3 regions of the Promicromonospora sp. NPDC090134 genome follow, and region 2 is predicted to be linked to each of the others. Evidence: riboswitches for the same ligand, from Rfam matches in the RefSeq annotation. Region 2 holds a riboswitch; each other region holds the start of a gene.
What was found. Region 2 has a riboswitch for cyclic di-AMP ahead of ACIPN7_RS19675 (C40 family peptidase). Riboswitches for the same ligand answer to the same signal wherever they lie in the genome.
Positions count from the first base shown of each region.

Region 1 (3,266 bases), on a different contig from region 2:
CTGGGCGATCCGTGGCGGCGGCGGCAACTTCGGCGTCGTGACGTCGTTCGACTTCGCGGCGCACCGCACCACGCGCGTCTTCTTCGGCAAGGTCTCGTTCCCCGCGGCCGAGGCCGCGACCGTGCTCCAGGGCTGGGCGGACTACCTGCGCACCGCGCCGGAGGAGCTCACGTCCATCGCCAACCTCGCCAACCCGTTCGCAGGCGGGCCGGAGGCCCCGGTGGAGATCCACGTGGCCTTCGACGGCGACGACCCGGACGCCGCGGCCCGCGCGCTGGAGCCCCTCCGCGCGCTCGGGACGGTCGTCGCGGACGACGTCGAGCTGATGGCCTACGCGGACGTCCTGGTGGAGGGCGCGACGCCGCCGCCCGGCATCCACGTGGTGGCCCACGACGGCCTCGTGGACCGGGAGTCGGTCGCGGAGACCCTGCGGATCCTCACCGAGGCCGGCACGTCGCCGGGTGCGCCGTCGATCTCGATCCGGAGCCTCGGCGGCGCGATGTCCCGGGTGCCGGGCGATGCCACCGCCTACGCCCACCGGGGCGCGGAACTCATGGTCACGACCTTCGCCGGGGGCCCGGCACCCGTGATCGAGGCCGCGCGGCCGGTGCTGGACGGGCTCTGGGGCCGGCTCGCTCCGTATCTCAGCGGGGCGTACGCGAACTTCCTCACGACAGCGGATGAGACGGACGTCACAGACGTCTACCCGAAGTCGACCTACGAGCGGCTCGCGTCGGTCAAGCGGCGGTACGACCCGGACAACCTGTTCGCCCGCAACCACAATGTGCGACCTGGACAGATGTCCTAGTCGGGACCTTCGGCCCGGTGGGCGCCGTCCTCGATCCGGACGGCGCCCACCGCATTAGCGCAGGTCGGACATTCCGGTCAATAGCTCCAGCGCGGGCCGGGATGTCCGTAACGCGATCGTGACTTTCGCGCTGAGGCGGGCTACGGTCGGTCCCGCTCACGGGGAATTCCGTGGGCACTCGTGGTGGACGCCGAGCCCTGTCACCGCCGCGAGATCTGCTCTGAACAGATGACAGGGACGGGGGAACCAAGTACGTGGGCACCGCGAGGTGCCCTTGGGGTGAAGCCGCACCAGCACGACGCGGCCGGGTCATTCTCCGATCCGAATCCGACAGCTCACCTCGTAGGCGCCGGGAGAAAATGCTGTGACCACACGCATGCCCGGGCGCCATCGTGCTGCCCACCCACCCATCACCCCGCTGACACCCATCTCGCGCGCCGCTGCCCGCGGCATCTCCGCAACCGCCCGCCGTGGCGCGGTCGTCGCCGCCGGATCGGGTCTGCTCGTCTCGCTCCTCGCCATCCCGGCCAACGCCGCCCCGGCGAACGACCCCAGCACGAACACGGCCGAGCTCGAGGCCGTGCGTGACGTCGTCCAGGACGCCGCGCAGAAGCCGACCGACGTCGAGGTGGCCACCGCCGCCCTGACCACGGCGAAGGTGGACACCGCCCCCGCCGTGAAGGTCGCCGCCGACAGCGAGTTCGCGCTGGAGTCCGGCACCATCAAGGTGACGCCGGCCCCCGAGCCGGAGCCCGAGCCCGAGCCGGAGCCGGAGCCCGAGCCCGTCGTCGAGGCCGAGCCCGCCGCGGCCGAGCCTGCGGCGGCCCCCGCCGCCGAGGAGCCCGAGGAGAAGGCTGCCCCGGCCGCCACCTCCGGGTCCAAGATCGTCGACATCGCCATGCAGTACCTCGGCGTCCCCTACGTCTGGGCCGGTGCGACCCCCGCCGGGTTCGACTGCTCGGGCTTCACGTCCTACGTCTACGCCCAGGTCGGCATCACCCTGCCGCACTCCTCGGCGGAGCAGCGCTACTCCGGCACCGAGGTCTCGGTCGCCGACGCGCTGCCGGGCGACATCATCTGGTCCCCGGGCCACGTCGCCATCTACGCGGGCGACGGCATGCAGATCGAGGCGCCGGTCCCCGGACAGACCGTCCGGTACACCGAGATCTGGCAGGACAACCCGGTCTACCTCCGGATCGGCTGACACACCCGGGTCGGCTCCGTCCGACACCGGTTCACGAAGGGCCCGCACCAGGACGGTGCGGGCCCTTCGTGCGTCGTGGCAGGATCACCACCATGAGCAGCGCGCCCACGAGCGTCGAGACCAATGCCCTGAACACCATCGACGAGGCCGAACGGCGCGGTTCGCCGCGCAACCTGTTCTGGCCGTGGTTCGGGGCCAACGTCTCGGTGCTCGGGCTCGGGTACGGCTCCTACCTGTTGGGGTTCGCCGTGTCGTTCTGGCAGGCGGTCGTGGTCGGCACCATCGGCATCGTGGTGTCGTTCCTGTTCTGCGGGTTCATCTCCCTGGCCGGCAAGCGCGGGTCGGCGCCCACCATGGTGCTGTCCCGGGCCGCGTTCGGCGTGCGGGGCAACAAGCTGCCGTCGCTGCTGTCGTGGATCCTCACGGTCGGCTGGGAGACGGTGCTCGTCGCGCTGGCGACGCTCGCGACCTCGACCGTGCTCGGCACGCTCGGCTGGGGCGGCGGCACGGTCACCAAGGTCGTGGCCCTCGTGGTGGTGGCGGGCATCGTGGTGGTCGCGGGCGTCTTCGGGTTCGACCTCGTCATGCGGCTCCAGGTCGTCATCACGGTGCTGACCGCCGTGCTCACCGTCGTCTACATCGTGCTGGTGCTCGACCACATCGACTGGGCCACGGTCGCCGCCATCCCCGCCGGAGGCAGCCCGCAGGTGATCGGCGGGCTCGTGTTCATGATGACCGGCTTCGGGCTGGGCTGGGTCAACATGGCCGCCGACTACTCGCGCTACCTGCCGCGCTCCGCCTCGGGGCGCGGCATCGTCGGGTGGACCACGCTGGGCGCCTCGCTGGCCCCCGTCGTGCTGCTCGTGTTCGGCCTGCTGCTCGCCGGCTCCGACCCCGTGCTCAACGAGGCGATCGGCGCCGACCCGATCGGGGCGCTGTCCACGATCCTGCCCACCTGGTTCCTCATCCCGTTCATCGTGGTCGCCCTCGCCGGGCTGATCGGCGGCGCCGCCCTCGACATCTACTCCTCCGGGCTCGCGCTGCTCTCCCTGGGGCTGCCCGCGCCGCGCTGGGTGGCCGCCGCGATCGACGGCGCCCTCATGGTCGTCGGCGCGATCTACGTCGTCTTCGTCGCCGACTCCTTCATCGGCCCCTTCCAGGGCTTCCTCATCACCCTCGGCGTGCCGGTCGCCGCGTGGTGCGGCGTGCTGCTCGCCGACATCCTGCTGCGCCGCCGTGACTACGCCGACGCCG
Region 1 is NZ_JBIVCZ010000002.1:308,276-311,541, forward strand. Features, by position in the region: gene ACIPN7_RS07825 (FAD-binding oxidoreductase) at 1-808, shown strand, start outside; cyclic di-AMP (ydaO/yuaA leader) riboswitch at 1,003-1,171, shown strand; gene ACIPN7_RS07830 (C40 family peptidase) at 1,173-2,012, shown strand; gene ACIPN7_RS07835 (purine-cytosine permease family protein) at 2,105-3,266, shown strand, end outside.
Region 1: linked by a shared signal. The riboswitch ahead of ACIPN7_RS07830 (C40 family peptidase) and the one ahead of ACIPN7_RS19675 (C40 family peptidase) in region 2 are both predicted to bind cyclic di-AMP.

Region 2 (3,266 bases):
CCGGTCTGCCAGCCCAAGCCCCGCGGCCTCTGACCTCGCTCCACCCCTCGCCCCACCGTCGAGTGCTGGGTACGTGTCGCTTCCGAGCGGCCGGAACCACCCATACCCAGCACTCGACGAGGGCGGGAGGTGGGTCAGCGGGTGGCTACGTTGCGGAGGGCGTCGCCCGCGCGCCAGGCCGTGAGCTGTTCGGCCAGGAACCGGGCCGCGCCGCGGGGCCGGCCGCCCGCGACGTGCGGCGTGAGGATCAGGTTCGGCACGTCCCACAGCGGCGAGTCGGCGGGCAGCGGCTCGGTCTCCATGACGTCGAGCGCCGCGCCGGCGAGCCGGCCGGAGCGCAGGGCGTCCTCCAGGGCGGCCTCGTCCACGGTCGCGCCGCGGCCGACGTTGACGAAGCGGGCGGTCGGCGGCAGCAGGCCGAGCAGCCGGGCGTCCAGGATGTGCCGGGTCGCGGGCACGGCCGGCAGCAGCGAGACGAGCAGGTCGGTCTCGGCCAGCAGCGCGTCGAGGCCGCCGGCGTCGACCACGGGGTAGCCGGAGCGCTCGCCCGCCCGCGAGGCCACGCCCGTGACCTGCGCGCCGAGCGCGGTCAGCAGCGGCGCCAGGCGCAGGGCGATGGACCCGAAGCCCCAGATCGTCACGCGCGCGCCGTCGAGCGAGTACTCGAGGCCGGTGACGCCGTCGGCCTGGGCGAACGCGATCTCCTTGGCCCAGCGGTGCTCCCGCTGCGCGGCCAGGGACACGTCGATCCGGCGGACCGACGCCAGGATCAGGGCCAGCGCGTGCTCGGTCACGGTGTCGTCGTGCAGGGACTGCCCGGAGGAGATGACGACGTCGGGGGCGAACCCGGAGCGCAGCGCGACGTCCGGACCCGCCGACAGGGTCTGCACCCAGCGCAGGCCGGTCAGCCGCTCGGCGGCGTCGGCCACGATCTTGGGCGGGCTGGACCAGGTGACGAGCAGCTCGGCGTCGGTGTGCTCGGCGGGGATCGGCTCGTTCATCGCGTAGGTGGCGACGGTGTCGGTGCCGCCGGGCGCGAAGGAGGCTCCGCCGTCGGGCAGCAGGGACGGGAAGTCGAGGTCGAAGGGCACGTCCGGTACGAGGATCTTCACGCCGGGGACGTTACCCGACCGGGGCCACGAAGCAGAGCGCCCGTCCGGCCCGCCGAGGAGGTTCCTCGGGACGGCCGGACGGGCGCTCCGACGTGTGATGCGGGAGGCGTCAGCCCGTCACCCGGATGAAGACCGGGTTGGTCTGCCACATCTCCGTGTAGTGCACGGGAACGCCCTCCTGCTGGGCCTCGACGACCATGCCGTCGCCCGCGTAGAGCGAGACGTGGCCGGACGTCCAGACGATGTCGCCCGGCTGGGCCTCCGCGGCGGAGACCTGGTAGCCGACGGTCGACATCGAGGCCGAGCTGTGCGGGAGGCTGACCCCGAGCTGAGCGTAGACGTACTGGATGAGCCCGGAGCAGTCGAAGCCGCTGGGGGAGGCTCCGCCCCACACGTAGGGCACGCCCACGTACTCGAGGGCGAGGTTGACGGCCTGCTGCCCCAGGTCCGCGGAGGACTCGGACGCTGCCGCCGCGGCGGCCTCGGCCTCGGCGGCGGCTGCCGCAGCGGCCTCGGCGGCGGCCTTCGCCTCCGCCTCTGCCTGCGCCTTGGCTTCCGCCTCGGCCTTGGCGCGAGCCTCCGCCTCAGCCTTCGCCTTGGCCTCGGCGATGCCGGCCTCGGTCTCGGCGTACGGGGTCACGGTGACGCGACCCTTCTCGGCCTGGAAGTCGGCGTCGCGGGCGACCTCGACCTTGGTCACGAGGTTCTCGGCGAGACCCGCACGGGTCTTGGTGTCGAACGTCTTGTTGGCGAGCGTGGTCTGGGTGTGGGACTCGGCAGGCGCGGTGTGGGCGGTCTGGGTGAAGACCGACGCGAGCATGCCGGACGTGACGACCGCGATGGCGCCGGTACGGGCGGCATTCTCGGCTGCTGTCTGGCTCAGAGCGGTGAAGGGGGTGAGAGCGGGGCCCTCGGCGCGGTGCCGCCCCCGGTTGCTGGGTCGGTTTGCCTGGTCGTCCGCCCAGTCGTGGGTGCGGTCGGTGAGTACGGTCACCAGTGATCTCCTCGGACGCCTACGAGGTGAGCTGTCGGGTTCGGATGGGGAGAGCGATCACCCGGCCTCACAAGGAGGCTTCACCCCGAGGACACTCGCGTGCCCGGCTTACCTGGTTCCCCCGCCCCTGTCACGTTCTGGCTGCTCAGGACCGGTGACAGGATTCGGCGTCCGGGCCTGGACCTCCCCGTTGCTGGAGCGGCGAGATCGACCGTACTCGTCCGTTGCGGAAATGTCACGATTGGGTCACATACCGTCTTGTGATGGAACGTTCCTGGCAATGAGTGCCGCGTGTCACCATGGCGTGCATGCCCGATTCCCTGCTCGACCCCCTGCGCGCCCGGTACGACGTCGTCGTCGTGGGCGGCGGTCACAACGGCCTCACCGCGGCGGCCTATGCGGCCCGCGGCGGGCGCTCGGTCCTCGTCCTGGAGCGCGCCGACCACGTGGGCGGCGCCGCCGTCTCGGCCCGGCCGTTCCCCGGTGTGGACGCCCGCCTGTCGCGCTACTCCTACCTCGTATCGCTCCTCCCGCGCCGGATCGTCGACGAGCTCGGCCTGCCGGTCCGTCTCGTCCGGCGCCGCTGGTCGTCGTACACCCCCGTGGCCGACGGCGGCCTGCTGGTCGACACCCAGGACGACGCCGCCACCCGCGCCTCGTTCCGGCGCCTCACCGGCTCCGAGGCCGACTTCGAGGCGTGGGGCCGGTTCTACGCGATGACCGCCGAGGTGGCCCGCCGCCTCGCCCCGACGCTCACCGAGCCCCTGCTCCCGCGCTCCGCCGTGCGGCACCTCGTGGCCGACGGCGTGGGCGAGGAGGCCTGGCGCGCGCTCTTCGAGGAGCCCCTCGGTGAGGTAATACGCCGCACCTTCGCCGACGACGTCGTGCGGGGCGTCGCTGCCACCGACGGCCTGATCGGCACGTTCGCCGACGTCGACGAGCCGTCCCTGCGGCAGAACCGCTGCTTCCTGTACCACGTCATCGGCAACGGGACGGGGGACTGGGACGTGCCGGTGGGCGGCATGGGCGCCGTCTCCGGCGCCTTGCGCGACGCCGCGGTGGCGGCCGGCGCCACGATCGTCACCTCGGCGACCGTCACCGCCGTCGACCCCGGGGCCGTGGGGGCCGAGGTGGCCTGGACCGACGCCGACGGGCGCACC
Region 2 is NZ_JBIVCZ010000007.1:173,710-176,975, forward strand. Features, by position in the region: gene mutM (bifunctional DNA-formamidopyrimidine glycosylase/DNA-(apurinic or apyrimidinic site) lyase) at 1-33, shown strand, start outside; gene ACIPN7_RS19670 (NAD(P)-dependent oxidoreductase) at 135-1,112, opposite strand; gene ACIPN7_RS19675 (C40 family peptidase) at 1,222-2,106, opposite strand; cyclic di-AMP (ydaO/yuaA leader) riboswitch at 2,107-2,286, opposite strand; gene ACIPN7_RS19680 (phytoene desaturase family protein) at 2,415-3,266, shown strand, end outside.

Region 3 (3,266 bases), on a different contig from region 2:
CCCCGGGTCCCGACCACGGCGAGCCCGTAGTCGGCGGACAGCTCCACGAGCACACCCGCGGCGTCACCGGTCGCGACCTCCGTCGTGGCGCGCACCCCGGCGTCGGCCACGCGGTTCTCCGCCTCGACCAGGACGGCCTTGGCGCCCTCCTGGATCGTGGTGTCGTCCAGGGCGGCGTACCCGCCGTCGAGCGACGCGGCGGTGAACGACGGCAGTGAGTAGCTGCACACGATGTGCAGCGCCCAGCCCACGCGGTGCGCGTAGGCGGTAGCCCAGTCCAGCGCGTGCAGACTCGCGGCCGATCCGTCCACCCCGACCAGTACGACCTCGGATCGTGTCATCGCCAGTCCTTTCCTCAGCAGTGCATCTTTGCCCTCCAACGCTACCGGCGGGGCGCCCGTCGTGGGTATCCGGAGGCAAAAAGACGGCAGAAAAATGGCAAAGCAGAGCGCCTGCCCCGAACTACCGGACAGGCGCTCTGCTGCGGTACTGCGTGGCTGCGATCAGCCCAGGCGGATGAACGTGGGGTTCGACTGCCAGATGGTGCGGAAGTCGACCACGGTGCCCGGCTTCGACGCGTCGATCATGGTGTTGCCACCGGCGTAGATCGAGACGTGACCGGGGGTCCACATCAGGTCGCCCGGCTGGGCCTGCGACGCCGGCACCTGGGTGCCGTAGCCGGCCTGCGCCGACGAGGAGTGCGGCAGCGAGATGCCGAGCTGCGCGTACACGTAAGAAGTAAAGCCCGAGCAGTCGAAGCCGCTCGGGCTGGAGCCACCGGAGACGTACGGGACGCCGATGTAGCGGCTGGCGATGGAGATCACGGAGTTGCCGATCGCCGACGCGGGGATGTCGACGGACGAGGAAGCGGTCGACACGGCGGTGGCCGCGGCCTCTGCTGCCTCGGCGGCGGCGGCCTCAGCGGCCTCCTCGGCTTCCTGGGCGGCCAGCTCGGCCTGGTAGTCCTCGTTGTCGGCGGCCGAGACCACCGAGACGGCGGACTTCTCGACGCTCAGCTCGGCGTCGGGCGCGACGGTCACTACAGGGGCGTTCGACAGGGACTCACGGGCCTGGGACGTCAGCGCGTTGAGGTCCACCGAGTTCATCTTGGCGTGGCCGGTCTCCATCGGAGCGGCCTGCGCTGCCATCGCGCCACCGAACGTGGAGACCAGGAGCGCGCCACCTGCGGCGGCAACCGCGGTACGACGACCGACGGCGGCGTTCTGAGCAAGCTCGGTGAGCGGAGTCACGGGGCGTCGCGCAGCACGATGGCGTGCGCGGGTGGTACGTGCGGTCACGTATTACCTCTCCTTGTACGCCTTCGAGGTCAGCTGTCGGGTTCGGGTGGGAGAAATCACCCGGCCGTGCACTCCCGAAGGATTACCCGGCTTCACCCCGAGGACGCACCCTGGCGCCCGATGGTGGGTCCCCCGCCTCTGTCATGCGGTCGTCTTGGGGCCCCGGCCGGTGACAGAGTTCGGCGTCCGTCCGGAGACTCCCTCGGAATAAACTCCGCGGGAGCGGTCCGAACGTACCCGACGTCACCCCCGATGTCACGTTCCGGCAACGAATGTCATGGCGTGTCGGGAACGTGGCCTCACCTTTCCGACAAAGCGGATGGTTTGGGACACCCTCAGGCGGTCGCGACGAAGAGGTGGCGCGCCAGGTCCTCGCCGAGCTCCAGCGCGGTCCCGGCGCCGTCGACGGTCACCGTGTAGGTCCCGTCGCTGAGCTCGGCCGTGATCCGCGAGCCGGGCACGAGGCCGGCGTCGGACAGGCGGGCCAGCAGCTCGACGTCCGTCTGCAGCGGCTCCGCGATCCGGGTGAGGGACGCCGCGAGCGGCTCGCCCTTCACGCCCTTCTTGGCCGCCGCCTCGAACGCGGAGGGCAGCGAGATCACACCGCTGAGGAAGGGCACGTCCGTGTAGGCCTCGCCGAGCTCCGAGAGGCCGGGGATCGGGTTGCCGTACGGGTCGTGGTGCGGGTGGTCGAGCAGGCCGACGAGGCGCTTCTCCACGAGGTCGCTCATCACGTGCTCCCAGCGGCAGGCCTCGACGTGGACGTGCTCCCAGTCGAGCTTGATCACGTCCGTCAGCAGGCGCTCCGCGAGGCGGTGCTTGCGCATGACGCGCATCGCCTTGTCGTGCCCGAGCTCGGTGAGCTCCAGGTGGCGGTCCCCGGTCACGATCACGAGCCCGTCGCGCTCCATGCGCGCGACCGTCTGCGACACCGTCGGTCCGGAGTGCCCCAGGCGCTCCGCGATGCGCGCGCGCAGGGGGGTGATGCCCTCCTCGTCGAGCTCGTAGATCGTCTTGAGGTACATCTCGGTGGTGTCGATCAGATCCGTCACGTCAGCTCCCGTCATGCGCGCAGCCGTCCAGTCGCCCTGGGCTCGGCGCCCCGGGCGTCGGCCCAGGTTCTAGTCTAGTTCTGTGCCACTGACAATCCCGACACACCTGTTGCCCACCGACGGCCGTTTCGGCTCAGGCCCCTCCAAGGTGCGCCCGGGACAGGTCGATCATCTCGTGGCGAACGCCCACGTGCTCGGTACCTCGCACCGCCAGGCGCCCGTCAAGGACGTGGTCCGCCGCATTCGCGAGGGTGTCACGGAGCTGCTCGGCGCGCCCGACGGGTACGAGGTGGCCCTCGGCAACGGCGGCTCCACCGCCTTCTGGGACGTTGCCACGCTGTGCCTCGTGGAGCGCAAGGCGCAGCACGCGTCCTTCGGCGAGTTCGGCGCCAAGTTCGCCACCGCCACGTCGCGGGCACCCTTCCTCGAGCCGTCCCAGGTGATCGAGGCGGAGCCGGGCACGGTCGCCCACCTCGAGCCCGCCGACGACGTCGACACCTACGCCACCCCGCACAACGAGACCTCCACGGGGGCGATGGCCCCGGTGCTGCGCCCGTCCGGGCCGGACGGCGCCGTCGTGCTCACCGACGGGACGTCCGGCGCCGGCGCGCTGCCGGTCGACCTGCGCCAGACCGATGCCTACTACTTCGCCCCGCAGAAGGTGTTCGCGGCCGACGGCGGCCTGTGGCTGGCGGTCCTCTCCCCCGCGGCCGTCGAGCGCGCCGCGCGGATCGAGGCCTCGGGCCGCTGGGTGCCGGAGTTCCTGTCCCTTACCACCGCGATCCAGAACTCGCGCCTGGACCAGACCCTGAACACGCCGGCCATCGCGACGCTGCTGCTCCTGGCCGACCAGGTGGAGTGGCTCCTGGAGCAGGGCGGCCTGAAGTGGTCGGCCGAGCGGTGCGCGACGTCGGCC
Region 3 is NZ_JBIVCZ010000005.1:150,269-153,534, reverse strand. Features, by position in the region: gene ACIPN7_RS15385 (universal stress protein) at 1-341, opposite strand, end outside; gene ACIPN7_RS15380 (C40 family peptidase) at 504-1,298, opposite strand; cyclic di-AMP (ydaO/yuaA leader) riboswitch at 1,301-1,493, opposite strand; gene ACIPN7_RS15375 (iron dependent repressor, metal binding and dimerization domain protein) at 1,634-2,350, opposite strand; gene serC (phosphoserine transaminase) at 2,433-3,266, shown strand, end outside.
Region 3: linked by a shared signal. The riboswitch ahead of ACIPN7_RS15380 (C40 family peptidase) and the one ahead of ACIPN7_RS19675 (C40 family peptidase) in region 2 are both predicted to bind cyclic di-AMP.